2 regions of the Brevibacillus borstelensis genome follow, and region 2 is predicted to be linked to the other one. Evidence: riboswitches for the same ligand, from Rfam matches in the RefSeq annotation. Region 2 holds a riboswitch; the other holds the start of a gene.
What was found. A riboswitch is a leader RNA that binds a small molecule or an ion and turns the genes downstream of it on or off. The one in region 2 is predicted to bind glycine.

Region 1 (5,789 bases), 2.1 Mb from region 2:
CAGGCATCCTTGCCGTTTCCTTTATGCATGTTCTGCCGTTCGGTCTGTCGATGATGCTGCTTGTGGGAATAACGATGGCGATGACCAACATCCCTTTGATCACCTACATTCAGACCATCGTCCCCGCCCACATGTTGGGCAGAGTCATGTCTTTGCTGACAACGATGTCCATCGGACTCGGTCCGGTCAGCTATGCCCTTTGCTCATTCCTGCTTGAAACAAAGATGTTGGAAGCCGGTACGCTGCTTCTCGTCGGCGGAATTGCTGTCGGCTTGCTCGGGATGAGTCTGATCCTGTTTCGCCACTTTAGGGAGGCGGAGCAGCATCCGCTATGGGCTCAGCAAGGTGCCAAAAAGCAGCAGGAGCAAGAAAAACCGCAAACCACGCTGTCTGTTTGACCGGGGCAAGGGAGGCAGGCGCGTTCGGGGCGTTTGGGGCGTTTGGAGCCTTTGGAGCGTTCAGAGCGTTCAAAGCGTTCGGGGCGTTCAGAGCGTTCTGCGCGCCCGGCACACACGCTCCCCTCCTGCCTCTTTCCATCACCTGCAAAAAGAAAAACGCCCGATCCGCATTGGATTGGGCATTTTCGCTTTAGGACGTCTTCCACTTCGCCAATTCGGACGGGAATTTGTCGTTCAATACTTTGATGTAGGTCCCTTTCATCCCGAGAGAACGGGATTCCAGCACACCTGCACTGGCAAGCTTTCTGAGCGCGTTGACGATGACGGAACGGGTCAGTCCGGCCTGATCGGCCAACTGGCTTGCGACGAGCAGGCCTTCTTTGGCATCGAGCTGTTCCATGATTTTTTCGATGGCGATTTGCTCACTGTAGGAAAGGGAGGAAAGCGCGATTTTGGCAAAGGTCTTGTCGCGAACTTCATTTTCAATTTGTTCCGTGCGCTGACGGACAATTTTCATGCCGATTACGGTTGCCCCGATTTCGGCCAGGATCAGATCCTCTGTTTCAAAAGTGCCGTAAGCCCGCAGCAATACGAGGGTACCCAAACGGCTTCCGCCTGCGTTGATCGGAACGATGGTCGTCATCATTTGCGGGAAGAGCGGCAACAGCTCCTCTGGTACCATGCTGTACGGGCTTTGTACCCCCTCATTGGCCAGAGACTGATTGACTTCCAAAAGCTTTTGATTGTAGCCGTATGGCAGCATTGCGCCTGACCGGCCGTCCTGCCCCTGTCCGATGCCAAAATCCTCCCGAACCCCGTTTCCGAGAATCGTCCCGTCTGCCGTCACGATGTAGACGTTCGCGCCAATCACATCAGCCAGCAGCCGAGCCAGATCATGATACCCTACCCCGCTTCCTCCCATCGTCTTTTGCAGCATGACGTTAATCCTTCTAGTTTTCTCCAGTAAATTCATTCCATTTTTTCCTCCTTGCGGTTATGTATAGTCGCAGTATTGTCAGAAAAATCCCGGCTTATACATGCAAATCAAAAAATAGACAATAAAAGAACAGGCCCCTTATGGTTTATGCCATAAAGGACCTGTCCGTTCCACCATTCCCGCAGGAGCCGCTTCCTACTCTTCTGAAACAAACGCCATGTACTGTTCTGCAGAAAGCAATTCGCTTACTTCCGCCGGGTTGCTCAATTTGTAAATCATCGCCAGCCTCCGTCAGCGCAAAACTGAAGCGCGACTGTAAAGCGGATAGGCAGCACATAACTGACTGATCGTATCTCGAACGGACGGATCTCCTTTTCCTTTCAGAACAGCAGCAATCGATCGTCCGATGGTCTTCATTTCCGCTTCTTTCATGCCCCTTGTGGTGGCAGCGGCAGTGCCGATGCGAATCCCGCTGGTGACAAACGGGCTTTCCGGATCAAACGGAATCGTGTTTTTGTTGACAGTGATGCCCGCTTCTTCCAACAGCCGCTCCGCTTCCTTTCCTGTCAGTCCGAAGACGCGAACGTCGAGAAGCAGCAGGTGATTGTCCGTGCCCCCCGAAACCAGTCTCGCTCCTTCTTCGAGCAAGGTCTCGGCGAGAACCTTTGCGTTTTTCACCACTTGCTCCGCGTAGCTCTTGAACTCGGGCTGCAGCGCTTCTTTAAAAGAGACTGCCTTTGCCGCTATGATATGCATCAGCGGCCCGCCCTGAATACCTGGGAATATCGCTTTGTTTACGCCCTTTGCGATCTCCTCGTCATTCGTTAACACAATGCCGCCACGCGGTCCTCTCAGCGTCTTATGCGTGGTACTTGTCACGACGTCAGCATGGGGAACGGGCGAAGGATGCACGCCCGCCGCCACCAAGCCGGCGATATGAGCCATGTCTACCATCAGCTTTGCTCCTGCCTGCTCGGCGATCTCGCGAAAGCGGGCGAAATCAAGCGTCCGCGAATAGGCGCTGCCGCCTGCGATGATGATCTTCGGCTTTTCCCGGCGGGCAATCGCTTCCACTTCGTCATAATCGATCAGGTGATCCTCTTCGCGGACCCCGTATGCCACGACATTAAACCACTTTCCCGAGAGGCTGACCGGACTTCCATGCGTCAGATGGCCACCGTGCGACAGATTCATTCCCATGAAGGTATCTCCCGGCTGCAGCAGCGAAAAGAACACGGCCGTGTTCGCCTGTGCGCCGGAGTGAGGCTGGACATTGGCATAGGCTGCTCCAAACAGCTTCGATACTCGCTCGATCGCCAAGCGTTCGACTACATCCACGTGCTCGCAGCCGCCGTAATACCGCTTTCCGGGATAGCCTTCCGCATACTTGTTGGTCAGAACCGATCCCATGGCGTCCAAAACGTCCTGACTCACAAAGTTTTCCGATGCGATCAACTCCAGCGTCCCGAGCTGGCGCTGGCGTTCCGCTTCGATCGCTTCAAAAATTTCCTTGTCGTGATCCTGCAAGCTCATCGATATTCCTCCCTTGGCTCCCATCTTTCCCGAACGCAAAAAAGGACAAGGGAAAGATAGATAGCACGTAATCTACCTCTCCTCTGTCCTTTTACCTGAGAGTTTAACTCCTGACACGGGAGTCTTCCCCTTGGGTGGCTGTTCGCTCTCTCCAGAGGTGCGTCCAATTGTGGTACCTTGTACCTGAGAGATTCTTTCCCAAGGATTTTTGGGACTTGCTCCTTCGGTGCCGGGCGCTTCGGTCCGGTCTCTCCCACAATCGTCATCCGCTCTATGCAATTACTTCGAATCATACGTCAAGGGATTCAACATTGTCAATAATATTTCGAATAGAATATCAATTGTTCTTGAGAATGATCCAGTCTGCGGCCTGTCGCCCAAAATGGGTAGTCGCCCTAACACCGAAAGGCCCGCCCGTAAATACGATAGCAGGGAACGCATTCAAACAAAGGAGGATGCTTGCATGAGTAGTCTGTTCAAGAGCGGCGGGTTTAACGGTATCGGTCTTATTCTGGTGCTGTTTATTCTGCTCTCGATTGTCGGATGTTCGGAAGATTGTTAGCAAAGATTGCAAACCGTTCGCTTCTTCATGGATGATTGATTGGGCAGACCGTGGGCGAGCTCCCATATCGTTATAAAAACGCGGGAATTGAACTGCACCTCCAAATGTTAGCTGTGCCTAACAAATGGGGTGCCGTTCACACTCCCGCGTGTTTTTGTCAAATGCGTATTGGTTTTTTCAGAGCGTGGCTTGGCCTTTTGCTAGTGAATATTCCGACGGATGATTTCTTCGATCCCTTCGGCAATCGCCGAGACCGGTCGATGCAAATCAGCCTGGGTCAGCCGGAAACGGGCGTAGCGTTCGTCCAGATTGAAGGCTTCCTGAAAGGCTCCCAGAAAACCGCGAGCTCGTTTGTCCATTTCCAGAAGAACCTCCAGTTCTCCCTCCTTCAAATAAAAGACGGCCTCCAGCTCCTCCAGTCGGCTGCGGTAGGGGCCTGTCGGACGGAACTCAAACTCCTGCACAAATGGGTAAGAGCGCCCGAGATGACGATTGTATTCGCAATCCACTTTGAATAATTGAAAGCCGAGAGACTGAATCGCGTCCAGCACTTTTTCCATCAGCGGATGCGGCCGAACCTCGATGAAGTCTGAATCTCCCGGATCGATGGCATTTTTAATGTCCAGTCCGGTACGCAGGTACACAGGCTGCCGTCCCATCGTAAGCGGAGTCTCGTACGGAAGCTGGAAGGAAAACGGAATGACCTTCTTTTCCTTCGGGTTCAGCACGAACCGTTCAGAAAGACGGTACTTGCCGAGCGTGCATTCTTCCTTTACCTTGCGATCATTTGCCTCGCGCTCATAATGCGTGACGACGTACATATAAATTTCGTCCACATCCTGTGCAACATCGCCACCTGTGATGTGGACCTCACCTCTTACCCATTCTCCCGGGATCAACGAATCGTTCTCCAGGCGGGCATCTACTTGGGCAGCCCCGATACCTACGCTTGCCAACAGCTTTTTAAACATTGACATGGACTCATTCTCCCCTTACCAACGCATCGATTGCCTTGCTTTTTCATGCAGTGAGAAGCTTCTGTACCTTTTATACGGCGGGTCGCAATAAAAGTTTCGCTGCCGAAAATAGATTTCCCGATCTTCATATATCCTCGCGTTTTACTTCAGCAGTCACGAACAAGTGGAGAATCCGGCTGATCGCCACCGTTTTGACGCGCACCTCGACCATCGTTCCTTCGATGATGTACTCTCTTCTCCGCAGCATTTCATGGAGCATCTCCTGGACTTCTGCCACCTGCTCGACTTTTTTTCCTTTCAGGGAAGCCAAGTCTTTTTCCAACTGCCTTGTCATTTGCAGTTGAATCGTTTCATGCAGCTTTGAATCCAGGACGGTGACCCGAATCTCATCGATGACCACCTCTTGTTTTCTCCGGGCCACTTTTTCCGACTGCTTCAAGCTCTGATTTTCCTCCATCAGCTTTTCGTTCAGCAGTTCCAGACTGCGCTTGACAAGCATCATCTGCTCCATTTCCCTGCCGTAAATAAACAGCATTCCCGACCCGCCGAGAATGGCGCCTATGAGCAGGAGAGCTACGTAACGCTTCCACAACATAACCTTCATGAACGCACCTGGACCAGCCATTGAATCGAAATCGTCCCCATATGTGCCCCGAGGAAGGCGACAACGATCATGACAAGCTGTTTGAACACAGGCGAAAAATTGCCCGCGAGGATTTTTTCGATCTGCAAAAAGGAGTCAAACGTTCCGCCCAAGGCACCTACAAGGCCCCATATTTTCAATTGGTCAGCCAAATCATGAATGGACCAGAGCGGCGGCTTTTCATTTAAAAAAGCGCCCAATCCACCGCACAGGGAACCGCCGACCACAATGCCGTACGCCACAAAAAAGGTTAAAATGACCTGCCCCATCTCCATCCCTCCGGCTTGACAGCGTTAGTCTATCCCTACGCCGGAGGCTGGACAAATATGAAAGGCTATATGTCCCTAGCTATATGGCTCCCAGCCAAACGGCTCTCACACACGCAAAAACGGCATGCCGCCAGCGACACGCCGTTTTTGTATGCAGCCCTCAGCCTCTTCTCCCTCGTCCCCTCATTCGCCGAAGTCTCTTTTGAATTTGCGCGGAGTTCATCATCATCAGATCCATGAACAGATTGACCATATTGGGATTGTGCAGAACCTGCTGGAATACTTCCGGATTTTCCCGAAACCACTGTTCATTAGCCTTAACCCAGGATCGAAACCCGTCATTTCTTTTGTAATAGCGGTTTAACCGGCGAATCGGACGGTATGCACTCACCTTTAATCGATCCCTTCGTCGAAGAAAATGGAGAGGAGAAAGATGATCACCAGAATCCAAATCACTACTTCAAACCCTT
Region 2 (5,789 bases):
AAAAGATGCCAATAGGGGGCCAGCCGAACCGTCCAGATTCGGCTGGAAACGAGAAAAAGGCTTCGGGAGCGGGGCCATCGCTCGCAAAGCCTTTTTCTGGGCAGCCGGACGGGCCGGCTGTGGACGATCTGATTTGTTGATTGGCGATTCAGGCGTCGATAGTTGAAGCAGCGTCTGCAGTCGTCTTTTCGGAACCGGGACGGGTAATGGAAAAGACCGCACACCCCAGCGAAACCAGGACGAAGCAGGCGCCGACCCACGCGTTGTACTGAACCGAGGCTTTCTCGATCACGATGCCTCCGACAGCCGATCCAAGCGCGATCCCGACGTGCAGGACAGAGGTGTTCAACCCAAGCAGAATGTCGGCTGTCCGGGGAGAGGTCTGGATCAAGTAGTTCTGCTGGGCGGGTGAAATGGCCCAGCTCAGTGCGCTCCACACCACCATCACGATCAAAAATACGTAGAGCGATCCGGTGGTAAAGGGCAGGGATGCCATCACCAGCCCGAAGGCCGAAACGATGACGAGGATTGATTTGGGCGGCCCCCATTTATCGGAAATCCATCCGCCTACGCCCCCGCCCATGACTGCAGCGACGCCGAACAGCAGATAGACAAAACTGAGCCAGGCTCCTTCCAACTGCATCGTTTCCTGCAAAAAGGGAGTAAAGTACGCATACAGCGTCAAATGGCCGGTCAGCATCAGCATCGTAATCAACTGGGCGCTGACGATCTTCTCGCTTTTCAATGAAGCGAGCTGTTGCCGCAGCGGTATCGCCGGAGGCGTTTGAACATTGGGCAGCATAATGCTGAGGCAGAGCATCGCCACAAGGCTAAGTCCGGCGATGAGCCAAAACGGAGCACGCCAGCCAAATGCGTTGCCGAGTGTCATTCCCATCGGGACACCGAGCACCAAAGAGCCGCTGATCCCCATGAAGATGATGCCCAATGCCCGGCCCCGGTAGGCAGGCTCGACGATTTGCGTGGCGATTGAAATGGACAAGACGGTCAGCAGGGCCCCGCAGGAGGCGGAAAGAATCCGGGCGATGAGCAGGACCGAGTACACCGGACTGAGCGCGGCTAGCACATTGCTCAGAAAAAAGCCGAACAGGGCCAGCAAATAAAGGCGCTTGCGGGCAATTTTTCGTGTGACGTGCATTAGGATTGGCGCTGAAACGGCAAACGACAGGGAAAACACTGTAATCAACTGCCCGGCGGCGCTAAGCGGAATATTCAGGTCTGCGGTGATCAGATTCATCGTCCCGCCGATGATCAGCTCCACCGTCCCGACCACAAAGGTTGCAATAGCAAGAATAAAAACGCGAGGATTCACACAGAAGAGCTCCTTTCTGCACCTGAAAAAGGTTACCACCATGATGGTAACCTTTTTGGTCTGCGCATTCAAGAAAAAAATCATGGATGATGTTAGTAACGGAGCCGGATGAGCATGCGCCGTATCTCTTCGTCTCCAAAAAGCAGGTCGTAATGCTTTTGCGTAATGCGGGCCAATGCTACGTCATGGAAAAAGAAGTCGGCGAAGAATTTGACAAACGGCTGTGCTCTCGTCTGAATAGCTTGCCAGTTGCCGTTTTCTTCTCCGGCAAACATGATCTCCTCCTGATCCGCTACGATGAGCTGGAAGCGTTCCAATCCCTCGTGCTCGTCCGAAGGGATTAAGACGTGGACCCGTTTGAGGTTTGTCTGTATCTCTCCGACCACCAGCGCTTCCACTTCTACGCCTTCCCGTTCCTTTTCCTCGAGGAGAGGGATAAATCCGGCAAAATCGTCATTCCAGGCGGAGATGCGGATGGACTTGACGGCTCGCTGAATCAAGTGCTTGCTTTCAGCGCGTATGGAGGAGTCGACCTTGAGGTTCCAAATCCGGTCATCCCGTACCTGCTTGCTGGCCAAAGAGGTTTTGAGCCGCTCCACGTCGTGCTGAAATTGACTGGTCAGCTTGTCGATCAGGCTGTTTAGCGGCAGAGCGGTATACCATTTCTTTTTATCCGACACAGAATCGAGGACCAGGCCCTTGTCTACCAGACGGGTCAGCACTTCGTAAATTTTCGCTTTGGGAACGCCGGAATGCTTGACGATCATTGTGGCATCCATGGGAGACTCGCTTGCCGCGAGCGTCTCATATACTTTGCTTTCGTAATGGGAAAATCCGAATGTTTCCAACATGACAATGCCCTCCAACCGGTTTGATCCGTGCATAGAAGATATGCCTTCTATTATACACACTTTTTTCCGCAAGTCCGGTAATGTCACGAGGAGGGGGGAGCATCCGCTCCGCAAGTGCGCTCGTCCCGCAAAACGAATCCCGCAGAAATAGGAAAACCCCCTCATTATGAGGGGGAAAATTTTGGGGTGCGAGCATATTTACTGTGACAGCTTCGACTCCAGAGGCCCATTCAAAAAGCGCTTCGTCTCGGCAACGACCACACCGGAGAGTCCGATCAGGCCGATCAGGTTGGGCACTGCCATCAAGCCGTTCATGATGTCGGAGAGCGTCCAGACCAGATCGAGCTTCATCGTTGCTCCGACAGCGACCATGACTACCCAGACGAATCGGTAGTATTTGGCAGAGCCTTTGCCGAACAAATATTCAAAGCATTTCTCGCCGTAATACGCCCACCCGAGGATGGTGGAGTAGGCAAACAGGATGATGGCAACGGCCAGCACGTAGCTGCCGGCTTGACCGAAGACGCTTTGGAAGGCGTAGGTAGTCGCTTCCACGCCAGACATACCGGTGGACCAGGCTCCCGTAGTGACCAAAGCAAGCCCTGTGATCGTACAGACGAGAATCGTATCGATAAACGTTCCTGTCATGGAAACGAGCGCCTGCTTGGCCGGTTCGTCTGTTTTTGCCGCCGCGGCTGCGATCGGTGCGCTGCCCAGACCGGCCTCGTTGGAGAAGACACCCCGGGCAACCCCTTTTTGGATCGCCATGGCTACGGTCGCTCCCAAAAAGCCGCCTGCAGCCGAAGTGCCGTTAAACGCTCCGTGTACAATGTCTGCCAATGCCTGCGGTACTTGCCCCGCATGAAAGAGCACGACAATGATTCCGGCAACGATATAGAAAAGGGCCATAAACGGCACCATGACGCCGGTGACCTGTCCGATCTTTTTTACGCCGCCGAGGATGACAAAGGCGGTAAAGGCAGCCAGCACAATCCCCGTTGCGACCGGAGGGATCGAGAAGTTCAACTGTACCGCTTCAGCGACGGAATGGGACTGGACCATGTTTCCGATCCCGAAGGAAGCCATTGTTCCAAACAAGGCGAACAAAACAGCGAGCCATTTTTGCTTCAACCCTTTCTCCAAATAGTACATCGGTCCGCCGGAAAAAGTGCCGTCAGCCTGCCGGATGCGGTACTTGACAGCGAGAATCGCTTCGGCGTATTTCGTCGCCATCCCGAACAGAGCTGTGATCCACATCCAGAACAGAGCACCCGGTCCGCCGACCGCGACAGCCGTGGCCACCCCGGCGATATTTCCCATCCCGATCGTTGCCGCAAGCGCGGTCATCAGCGCCTGAAAGTGGTTGATGTCCCCAGCCGCTGTTTGCTCCTGCTGCTTCCCAAAAGCGAGGCGCAGCGCATACCACAGCTTTCTGAACTGCAGCCCTCGAAGGCGGATCGTCAGCATTACCCCAGTGCCGACGAGCAGTATCAGCGTAGGCAGTCCCCACACAAATCCATTCACCATTTCCAACCATTGCATAAGCATGTCCATCTCGGTTTCCCCCTTGCTGTTTTTGAAGAGAAAAAGAAAAAACATTTCACCCGAAAATGAAATGTTCTCTGGAGACGGTCGCAGGACGTACAAAATTACGTAAATAAGAATACAAAAAACCGGCGGCAAACCGCATTTGTTGATGGGCGCAGAAAAGTTTAGCAACATGTAAAATGTTCAACCTTCTGCAACACATAAAAAACTTCGTCATACGAAGAACGAATATCTTCGAGAGAACTGACAGCAAAGCTTTTTATCGACAAATTACTAACCGTTTTTGTATAAGTCCAAGCGTCCACTCTGTCCTTTTACCTGAGAGATTATTCGCCGCGGCGAATTTGCTCCTTCGGTGCCCAATCCTCTTTTTGAAAAAAGAGGGAGTCTCTCCAGAGGCTCGTCCCCATGCAGTTTTACTAGTTTCCTAGACCTGAGAGTTTCGGGAAGGTTCCCTTGCCCCTTCGGTAGACATCTGTCTTCTCCTGAATGGTTCATCCGAACGATATGTGATTTATAAATCAATTATAAGGAGCGAAGCGAGCTTGTCAATGGATTGAAAAAAATTGATCGATCCCCCGCTTCTGGCAGTTCTTGGTCTATTCGACAGCGCTGAGCAATACGTTATATCAATGATGAACATGCCGCCCGAAGCGTCGTGTCAAAAAGAGACAACCTGTGCAAGAGCTGCCATCGAAACGATGCCCCGCCGGGCTGCAAGGGGGGAGTTTTTCATGCTGCATATCGTCGCCTGTATCAAACAGGTGCCGGACACGAAGATCATCAAGATGAACCCGAAGACAAATACGATGGACCGTTCCAGCGCGCCTGCCATTTTGAATCCGTACGATGCGCATGCCGTGGAGGAAGCTGTCCGCTTGAAAAAAAGGTACGGGGGAACAGTTTCCGTCCTGACCATGGGGCCTCCGCCCGCTGTCAAAGCGATCCGGAAATGCATCGAGATCGGTGCGGATGAGGGGTACATGATTACCGACCGGGCCTTTGCCGGGGCAGATACGCTGGCCACCAGCTATGCGCTGACGAAAGCCCTCGAAAAAATCGCCAAGGAAAAGCCGATCGACCTGATCATCTGCGGAAAGATGACGATCGACGGGGATACGGGCCAGGTAGGACCGGGCATTGCCAGACGGCTCGACATCCCGCCTTTGACCAGCGTGAAAAAGGTGGTCGAGGTAAACAAGCAGCAAGGCTATGCCCTCGTCCACCGCAAGCTGGAGGACGGCTATGAAGTGATTCAGTCCGCTTTGCCCTGCCTGTTTTCGGTGGAAAAGGAAATCAACGAGGTACCCTATTCGCCGCTGCCCAACATGCTTCGCGCCGCACGCTACCAGCCCGTAATCTGGGCGGTCAGCGATCTGGAGGACGTCGACAGGACACTGCTGGGTCTCAAAGGCTCCCCGACGATTGTGGCCAAGGTCTGGCCTCCGGAAAAGCCAAAAGGCGGCGAAATGCTGGAGGGATCGGCACAGCAGCAGGTTGAGCGATTGATGGAAATTTTGCAGCAGAAACAAGAGCTCTTTGCAGGGAAGGAGGCACGGGCATGAATCTGGACGAGTACAAAGGCGTGTGGGTATTCCTCGAACACCAGGACGGGAAAATCGTGCCTGTCTCCCTGGAGCTTTTGGGAGCGGGGCGAAAGCTGGCAGACAAGCGGAGAGTACCCCTGGCCGGCATACTGATTGGAGAGGGAGTTCGGCAGTTGGCCGCGACCGCGTTTCACTACGGTGCCGATACGGTCTATCTCTACGATGATCCCGTTTTCCGGGATTACCGGACCGAATCGTACATGCGTGCAGTCATTGCTTGCGTAGAAAAGCACAAGCCGGAAACGATCCTGTACGGTGCGACCTCGACGGGCAAGGACCTCGCCAGCGCGGTTGCCACCGATCTGGAGACAGGGCTGACTGCGGATACGACGATGCTCGATGTGGATGAGGCGACAGGGCTTTTGGAAGCGAGCCGGCCCGCATTCGGCGGCAACATCATGGCCACGATTCTCTGCAAAAAGCACCGGCCGCAAATGGCCACGGTGCGGCCGA

Region 1: another riboswitch for glycine. It lies ahead of glyA (serine hydroxymethyltransferase); the one in region 2 lies ahead of V5G20_RS19650 (alanine/glycine:cation symporter family protein).

The regions. Positions count from the first base shown of each region.
Region 1 is NZ_CP144922.1:1,954,520-1,960,308, reverse strand. It holds gene V5G20_RS08925 (MFS transporter) at 1-398, shown strand, start outside; gene codY (GTP-sensing pleiotropic transcriptional regulator CodY) at 589-1,371, opposite strand; gene glyA (serine hydroxymethyltransferase) at 1,627-2,868, opposite strand; glycine riboswitch at 3,029-3,134, opposite strand; gene yjcZ (sporulation protein YjcZ) at 3,332-3,430, shown strand; gene V5G20_RS08905 (sporulation protein) at 3,631-4,407, opposite strand; gene V5G20_RS08900 (hypothetical protein) at 4,532-5,011, opposite strand; gene V5G20_RS08895 (YtrH family sporulation protein) at 5,008-5,319, opposite strand; gene V5G20_RS08890 (hypothetical protein) at 5,480-5,710, opposite strand.
Region 2 is NZ_CP144922.1:4,076,295-4,082,083, reverse strand. It holds gene V5G20_RS19660 (MFS transporter) at 149-1,330, opposite strand; gene V5G20_RS19655 (TrmB family transcriptional regulator) at 1,423-2,181, opposite strand; gene V5G20_RS19650 (alanine/glycine:cation symporter family protein) at 2,380-3,735, opposite strand; glycine riboswitch at 4,026-4,135, opposite strand; gene V5G20_RS19645 (electron transfer flavoprotein subunit beta/FixA family protein) at 4,464-5,294, shown strand; gene V5G20_RS19640 (electron transfer flavoprotein subunit alpha/FixB family protein) at 5,291-5,789, shown strand, end outside.